2 regions of the Streptomyces sp. NPDC055815 genome follow, and region 2 is predicted to be linked to the other one. Evidence: riboswitches for the same ligand, from Rfam matches in the RefSeq annotation. Region 2 holds a riboswitch; the other holds the start of a gene.
The links. A riboswitch is a leader RNA that binds a small molecule or an ion and turns the genes downstream of it on or off. The one in region 2 is predicted to bind cyclic di-AMP.
Positions count from the first base shown of each region.

Region 1: it holds a riboswitch for cyclic di-AMP, as region 2 does, so the genes downstream of both, ACWGN5_RS40050 (M23 family metallopeptidase) here and ACWGN5_RS01375 (LysM peptidoglycan-binding domain-containing protein) in region 2, are expected to answer to the same signal.

Region 1 covers NZ_JBSHDU010000125.1:11,666-15,871, forward strand. Annotated here, with positions in the region: gene ACWGN5_RS40040 (MFS transporter) at 1-780, shown strand, start outside; gene ACWGN5_RS40045 (PP2C family protein-serine/threonine phosphatase) at 940-2,151, shown strand; cyclic di-AMP (ydaO/yuaA leader) riboswitch at 2,353-2,500, shown strand; gene ACWGN5_RS40050 (M23 family metallopeptidase) at 2,512-3,609, shown strand; partial or broken gene ACWGN5_RS40055 (aldo/keto reductase) at 3,654-4,206, shown strand, end outside.
Region 2 covers NZ_JBSHDU010000001.1:254,715-258,920, forward strand. Annotated here, with positions in the region: gene ACWGN5_RS01365 (phosphocholine-specific phospholipase C) at 1-1,042, shown strand, start outside; gene ACWGN5_RS01370 (DUF6197 family protein) at 1,099-1,719, opposite strand; cyclic di-AMP (ydaO/yuaA leader) riboswitch at 2,104-2,260, shown strand; gene ACWGN5_RS01375 (LysM peptidoglycan-binding domain-containing protein) at 2,265-3,119, shown strand; gene ACWGN5_RS01380 (phosphoribosyltransferase family protein) at 3,103-4,206, opposite strand, start outside.

The DNA of each region.
Region 1 (4,206 bases), on a different contig from region 2:
GCGGGCATTCTGCTCGGGCCGCTCGTCGGGGTGGCCCTGACGGGGGTGTCGTTCCGGCTGACGTGCGTGGTCGCGGCGGTGCTGTTCGCCGGCCTGACCCTCGTACAGCTCCGGCATCTGCCCGTACGGGCCGCGTCCGGTCCTGCCGACGGGAAGGGGGAGCGCGGGCAGTTCCGTACCGTCCTCGCGCACCGGACGTTCTGGCTCTTCTCGCTCGCCATGACCGGCTCGTACGTGCTGTCCTTCCAGGTCTATCTGGCGCTGCCGCTCGCGGCGGGCGGTACGGGTGCGACGACGGCGCTGTTCGCGGTGTCGGCGCTCGTCGCGCTCGCCGGGCAGCTGCGGATCACGGCCTGGTGCCGGCGCCGCCTCAGCCGGGAGCGGTGCCTCGTGCTCGGGCTCGCCCTGATGGGCGGGGCGTTCCTGGTGCCGGCCGTCCTGGGACGCGGCCTGCCGGGGCTGCTGCTGTGCGCGGCGGTCCTGGCCGTCGCGAACGCGGTGCTCTACCCGTACGAGATGGACACCGTCGTCGCCCTGTCCCGGGGGCGCTGGGTGGCCACCCACTACGGGCTCTACAACACCGTGTGCGGGGTCGGGATCACCCTCGGGAACCTGGGCACGGGCGCGCTCCTCGACGTCACCGGCTGGTCGGCGGCGCCGTGGCTGGTGCTGTGCGCGGTCGGCCTGGGGTGTGCGGCGGCGATGGCGCTGCTCGCCCGGGGCGGGCGGCTGGCGGAGGAGGCGGCGGGTCCGGTCCCGGGCCAGGCGTCCTCCGGCTGATCCCGTACGGGGGCGGGGCGGAGGAGGTGCCCTCCGGCTGACCCTGGCCCGCCCCGTACGCCACCTGGCCCCACGGGAGTCGCCGCCCCGTCCGGCGGCGGCCACCCTGGGAGGGCGCGGTGCGGACCGCGGCCGGTCGGACCGGGCAGGAGAGCACAGGTGGGGCACCCCCTAGGAGCGGCGGGCGGAGGGCGGCGGGGCGGCGGGGGCCGTCCCGCGTACGGCGGCGCACGGCGGTTCATCCGGGCGCTGCCCCCGCTGGTCATCGTGGGCGGTGTCGTCTTCGACCTGTCGACCCCGCCCGCGTACACGGCGTCGCCGCTCTTCTCCGCCGCCCCGCTGATCGCCGCGCCCTTCTTCTCCACCCTGATCACCCTGCTCACCGGGATCGGCGCCGTCCTCGCCTCCATCGGGCTGCACATCTACAACGGCACCGACGACGAGATCCCCGCCCTCACCGAGACCCTGACCGTCGTGACCGTCTCGGCGCTCGCGCTCCTCATCAACCGGGTGGTGCGCCGCAGCGGCGAGCGGCTCGCGTCGGCGCGGGTCATCGCGGAGACGGCGCAGAAGGCGGTGCTGCCGATGCCCGCCGAGCGGATCGGCGGGCTGCAGTGCGCGGCGCGGTACGAGGCGGCGCAGGCCGACGCGTTCATCGGCGGTGACCTGTTCGCCGTCCAGGACACCCCGCACGGGGTGCGGCTCGTGGTCGGGGACGTCCGGGGCAAGGGGATGGACGCGGTCGAGGCCGTCGCGGTCGTCATCGGCGCCTTCCGGGAGGCGGCGGAGCAGGAGCGGAACCTGGAGGGCGTGGCGCAGCGCCTCGAACGCGCCCTGACCCGGGAGGGCACCCGGCGGGACGGGCTCGACGCCTTCGAGGGGTTCACGACGGCCGTCCTGGCCGAGATCCCGCGCGGCGACGGGGGCGGGACCTTCGAGGGTTTCGTACGGGTCGTCAACCGCGGGCACCCGCCGCCGCTGATGCTGTACGCGGACGGGCGCGTGGATCCGCTGGAACCGGGCGAGGCGGCCCTGCCGCTCGGCATGGGGGAGCTGGCGGCGTGGCCGGACCGGGCCGAGGCGCGGCCGTTCCCGGCGGGCGCGACACTGCTCTTCTACACGGACGGCCTCTCGGAGGCGCGGAACGCGGTGGGCGTCTTCTACGATCCGGCGGCGCGGCTCGCCGGGCGGATCTTCCCGGGACCCGAGGAGCTGCTCGACGCGCTCGTGGACGACGTACGGCTCCACACGGGCGGCGGGTCGACCGACGACATGGCGCTGCTCGCGGTGAGCCGGCCGGCGACGGGGCAGCCCGAGCGGCGCCGGACGATGCCGGTGGTGCCGCCGGGCGGGTCCGGTCACCAGGCGTAGTCGAAGGGTGTCACTGCGATAACAATTGACATAACGTCAGATCGCGAGTGTTTGGCGGTCCTTCGCTGAAGGGGGGTCAAGTCGGGCGATTACCTCTCAATTCAATGAATGATCAAGAGGAACAGCTTGGAATCGGGACCCCCTGTCTATTAACGTTCGATAACGCAGCGCGGTCGTCCCAGCCGTCGCAAGAGGCGGCACCGTGCGCACGCGCCGAATCCTGAAAAGGAACCGGGGAACCACCACTTGGGGTGAATCGGGCCCCTTCGCACTCGTGCGAGCGAGCCCGTAGGAGACCTTCCTGCTCCGAACCCGTCAGCTAACCCGGTAGGCGAGACGGAAGGAAAGGAGCGCGCCCCCGTGGCGTCCAACACCCCCGCACCCGAAGCCCCCTTCGACGCCTTCGGTGGCGGTGCGGGTCCCGCAGCCCCGGACACCGAGTGGAACCCCACCGAGGGATCCCTCCGCGCGGAGAGCCGCTCCGGCGGCCGGCACCGGGTCGTCAAGCAGCGCTCCAACTTCGCCCGCTCCTCCACCGTCCTCGGCGTCGGCGTGATCGCCGCCGTCGGCGCGGGCGGCCTCGCCACCGCGCAGGAGAAGCCCCCGGTGGCCATATCGCTGCCGGACCTCCCCGACCTGAACCTGCCGGACGCCCACGACCTCCCCGGCGTCGGCGACCTCCTCCCCGAGGAGGACAGCGAGCCCGTCACCGAGGCCCGCGCCAACCCGAACCCGCTCACCTCCGCCACGTACACCAACGCGGCCGACGAGCGCACCGAGCAGACCGCCCCCGCCGCGGGCGAGGCCCTGCGCGCCCGCATCCTCCAGCAGGCCGAGCAGCAGCAGGCCTCCGCCGACGCCGCCGAGCTCGCCGCGGCCGAGAAGGCGGCGGCCGAGAAGGCCGCCGCGGAGGCCGCCGCCAAGGAAGCCGCCGCGGAGAAGGCCGCCGCCGACGCCAAGGCGAAGGCCGAGGCGGAAGCCAAGGCCAAGGCGGAGGCGGAAGCCAGGGCGAAGGCCGAGGCGGCCGCCGAGGCCGAGCGCCTCGCCCAGCTCGCCGCCAGCTACTCGCTGCCGGTCTCCTCGTACACCCTCACCGCCACCTACATGCAGTCCGGCTCGATGTGGTCCTCCGGCTACCACACCGGCCTCGACTTCGCCGCCCCCACGGGCACCCCGCTCAAGGCGGTCCACGGCGCCACCGTCAAGTCCGCCGGCTGGTCCGGCTCCTACGGCTACCGGATCGTCCTGGAGCTGGAGGACGGCACCGAGGTCTGGTACTGCCACCTCTCCTCCATGCTGGTCAGCGCCGGCCAGACCGTGTCCACCGGCGAGACCATCGGCCGCGTCGGCGCCACCGGCAACGTCACCGGCGCCCACCTCCACATGGAGGTCCACACCGCGGGCGGCGACGGCATCGACCCGGCGGCCTGGCTCCGCTCCAAGGGCCTCAGCCTCTGAGCGGATCCGGAATAGGCCCGGCGGCGCGGACGGTTGATCGAAACATGACCTCCCTCCGCCCGCTGGGCAGCTCCGACCTGCACGTCTTCCCCGTGGCCCTGGGCGGCAACGTCTTCGGCTGGACCGCCGACGAGGCCCAGTCCTTCGCCGTCCTCGACGCCTACGCCGCCGCCGGCGGCAACTTCGTCGACTCCGCCGACGTCTACTCCGCGTGGGCCGACGGCAACGAGGGCGGCGAGTCCGAGACCGTCATCGGCCGCTGGCTCGCCTCCCGCGGCAACCGCTCCGACATCGTCGTCGCCACCAAGGTCGGCGCCCACCCCCGGTTCAAGGGCCTCTCCGCCACCACCATCAAGTCCGGCGCGGAGGAGTCCCTGCGCCGCCTCGGCACCGACCACATCGACCTCTACTACACGCACTTCGACGACGAATCCGTCCCCGTCGAGGAGATCGTCACCGCCCTCGACCAGCTGGTGAAGGACGGCAAGGTGCGGGCCGTCGCCGCCTCCAACATCTCCCCGGAGCGGCTGCGCGCCTCCCTCGACTTCGCCGAGGCCGAGGGCCTCAGCCGCTACGTCGCCCTCCAGCCGCACTACA
Region 2 (4,206 bases):
CCTCAACTACGACGAGAACGACGGCTTCTTCGACCACGTCCCGCCGCCGGTCGCCCCTCCGGGGACCGCGGGCGAGTACCTCGACGGCGTGCCGATCGGCCTGGGCTTCCGCGTCCCGATGATTGTCATGTCCCCGTGGACCCGGGGTGGCTGGGTGAGCTCGGAGGTCTTCGACCACACCTCGGTGCTGCGTTTCATGGAGACCTGGACGGCGGCGCTCGGCACCCCGGCCACCTGTCCCCACATCAGCGCGTGGCGGCGGAAGGTCACGGGTGACCTGACCGGCGTCTTCGACTTCGCCAACCCGGTGTACGGAGTGCCCGCGGGCCTCCCGTCGACGGCGAAGGTGATCGGGCAGGCCACCTGCGGCCCGCTGCCGAACCCGGCACCCCAGAACAACGCGCTGCCCGCGCAGGAGTCCGGCACCCGTCCGGCGCGCGCCCTGCCGTACCAGGTGAACGGCAACCTCGACCGCTTCGAGTTCGGCGCCGCGGGCAAGATCCTGGCCTGGTTCTCGATGACCAACCAGGGCTCGGAGGCGAAGCGGTCGGCGCACTTCTCGATCCATCCGCACCAGTACCGGGACACCGCCGCCTGGCAGTACACCGTCGATCCCGGCGACACCGCCACGGACTACTTCAACATCGGCCTCGGCTCGGGGTCCGGGAAGTACGACATCTCGATGATGGGCCCGAACCGCTTCCTGCGCCGGTTCATCGGGGACGCCTCCAAGGCCGGCAAGGCCGTCGAGGTGGCCGCCCGGTTCGCGCCCGAGGCCGGGACGGGCAAGACGGCCCTGTGGTTCAAGATGACGAACACCTCGGCCGGTCCCGTCACCTTCACGATCCGCTCGAACGCCTACCGCTCCGACGGCCCATGGACGTACACGGTGCCGGCGAACTCCAGCCGCGAGGACTTCTTCAACGCGGTGGCGTACAACGGCGGCTGGTACGACTTCACGATCCTCGCCGACATCGACGGAACCTGGTCGCGCCGGTACACCGGACACATCGAGACCGGAGCCGCGAGCGTCAGCGGCTGATCACTCGCGCGCGTGCGGGGCGGCGGCCGGAAGGTCGCCGCCCGGCACACGCGCCGTCAGCGGCCGGCGTGCGCGGCGCGGCGGATCGTGGCGTCGAGGAGGGCCACCGCATCGGCGGCCGTACGGCCGGGGGCCCGGTTCCACGGCCCGATCAGTCCCTGCCATCCGCGCGACCGCAGCTCGGTCATGGTCCAGGCGGCCGCCTCGTGCATGGTGTCCGCACTGCCGTAGCCGAGCCGGTGGGCGGCGAGCAGGGCACCGCAGACACAGCGTGCGCCGCGTACGTCCCGCAGCTTGTACGGGGCGTTCTGCCAGCCCCACTCCGTCAGCACGAGGCGCGCGTAGCCGAGGTGGACCGAGGGGCGCAGTTCGGCCTGACCGATGCGGCGCCAGGCATGGAGCCGGTCCGGCAGCACGGCGCCGAGACGCCCGGGAAGGCGACGCTCGGCGGGCAGCGCCGGGGGCAGCGCGGCGAGCGCGTCGGCCACGAGCCGGTCCACCGGCACGCTGAGCAGCTCCCGCCAGCCCTCCACCGCCGGAGGTGACGGCTCGGGGACGGTCAGGTCCGTGACGATCCGCTGCCAGGTGGCGCTCTCGAAGAGGGCGGCGGCCTCGCGGTCGAGGGTGTCGAGCGTGTCCGGGGTGTGGGGTCTGAGCAGGGAGGTGGAAGGCGGCATCTGGGTGGCTCCTGGGGTCGACTCCCTCCATCTTTCAAGACGAATGTCGCTTTTGCGACTTTTGCTCCCGCTCGGAGCGTCGCCCACCCGAATGGCCCATCGCGGGGATTTCGCCCCCTAATTACCCACCACGGAATTACACCCCAAATTCGGACATTACACTCCGGGTGATGCGACTCACTCATTCGGCCCGAGCATTCGGCGGCACCCTCCCCCACCCCTTGCCCGGCAAGGAAGTTCGACACCCCGCGGACGGCGTCGATCTTGAATTCCCTCAATTAATTGATCCATTTCCCGCCCCGCGCCATCCACTCCTCTTGTTATCCGTCGCATTACTGGCCTACGGTCACCTCCATTCGAGCGGAACGCCCAATCCTGCCACCGCTCGATAAACCTCCCTTTTCACCCGACGGCAGGAGCGGGGGACCCACGAATACGCCGGTCCGGAATCCGGAACGGCTCGGGGTGAAGCCGCGTGCGCGCGGCCGGACATCTCCCGTCCGAACCCGACAGCTCACCCCGCAGGCGCCGGAGAGGACACCGTCATGCCTGCTCACGGTAAGCACCGCCGCCCCCGCCGCGGCCACGTCTCCCGCGGTCTCGCCCTGGTCGGCACCGGTGGCGCCGCCCTGACCCTGCCGCTGATCGCCCCGGCCGTCGCCGGCGCGGCGCCCGCGTCCGGCGCTCCGCAGATCGCCACCCAGACGTTCAAGGCCCCCGCCGCACCGGTCGCCGCCAAGGCTCCCGCCGCCCCGGCCGCCGCACACACCTACACCGTCGTGAGCGGCGACTCGCTTTCCCTGATCGCCCACAAGAAGGGAATTCAGGGCGGCTGGAAGAGCCTTTACCGTGCCAACAAGAGCGTCGTGGGTGACAATCCGTCACTCATTCGCCCCGGACTCGAACTGACGATTCGTCGGGATTCCGCGAAGACCGCTCCCTCGCAGGCGAAGGCCAAGAAGTCCGCCACCACCAAGCGCCCGTCGGCCACCCCCGCCGTCGCCACCGGTAGGGGCGCCGCCGCCGCTGCGGCCACCCCGGCCGTCGCCAAGGCCGCCCCGGTCGCCGCCACGAACTACGCCGACAACCTCGACGGCTGGATCCGGGAGTCGCTCGCCATCATGGGCCAGCACGGCATCCCCGGCTCCTACGACGGGATCTACCGCAACGTCATGCGCGAGTCCTCCGGAAACCCCCAGGCCATCAACCTGTGGGACTCCAACGCCGTCGCCGGCACCCCCTCGAAGGGCCTGCTCCAGGTCATCGAGCCGACCTTCCTCGCCTACCACGTGCCCGGCACGTCCATGGACCTGTTCGACCCGGTCGCCAACATCACCGCCGCCTGCAACTACGCGGCCGACCGCTACGGCTCCATCGACAACGTCAACTCGGCGTACTGACCTTCCGCCGGAAGTGCTCCTGGAACCAGGAGGTGGCGAGGTCCGCCACCTCCTCCAGGGCACCCGGCTCCTCGAAGAGGTGGCCGGCGCCGCCCACGACGGAGAGCCGGTTCTCACAGCGCAGCAGCGCCAGGGCCCGCCGGTTGAGGTCCAGGACCAGCGCGTCCGCACCGCCCACCACCAGGAGCGTCGGGGCGCGCACCCGGGCCAGGTGCTCGGCCGCGAGGTCCGGCCGACCACCGCGTGAGACGACGGCGCTCACCGGGGACGCGGGATCGCCCGCCGCCCACAGCGCGGCGGCCGCGCCCGTGCTCGCGCCGAAGTACCCGAACGGCAGTCCCGTGCTCTCGGGCCGCGCGGCCAGCCATTCCGTGGCCCCCGCGAGCCGCCCGGCGAGGAGCGGGGTGTCGAAGACATGCGCCCGGTCGGTCGCCTCCGACTCGGTCAGCAGGTCGAAGAGCAGCGTCCCCAGGCCCGCCCGGTTGAGCGCCGCGGCGACGGCCCGGTTCCGCGGGCTGTGGCGGCTGCTGCCGCTGCCGTGCGCGAAGAGGACGATGCCGCCCGCGTCCTCGGGCACCGCGAGGCGCCCACTCAGGGTGACCCCGCCGACCGGGATCCGGACGTCCGTGTCCCGTACGACAGGGTCCCGCTCGGCCCTGTTCCGGTCCAGGCAGGCGATGACCTCGGCGTCCGGAGTCTGCGAGAAGTCCCGGTAGAACTGCCCGATCGCGAAGAACAGCTCCGGCGCGTGCACGCTGACCGTCTCGTCGGCCTCGCCACCGAGGCGGGCCGTCCAGCCACGCGGCGCCACCGGGACCGCGAGAACGATCCGGGCCGCGCCCCTGGCCCGTACCACCCGGCAGGCCGCCAGCGCCGTGGCCCCGGTGGCCAGCCCGTCGTCGACCACGACGACCGTCCGCCCTTCGAGGGGCACGGACGGCCGGCTGCCCCGGTAACGCTGAGCGCGGTGTTCGAGCTCGGCGTGCTCCCGCTCCTCCACGGCGGCGAGATCCCGCTCCCCCACCCGGGTCTCCCGGAGCACCCGCTCGTTGAGCACCCGCACACCGCCCTCCCCCAGGGCCCCCAT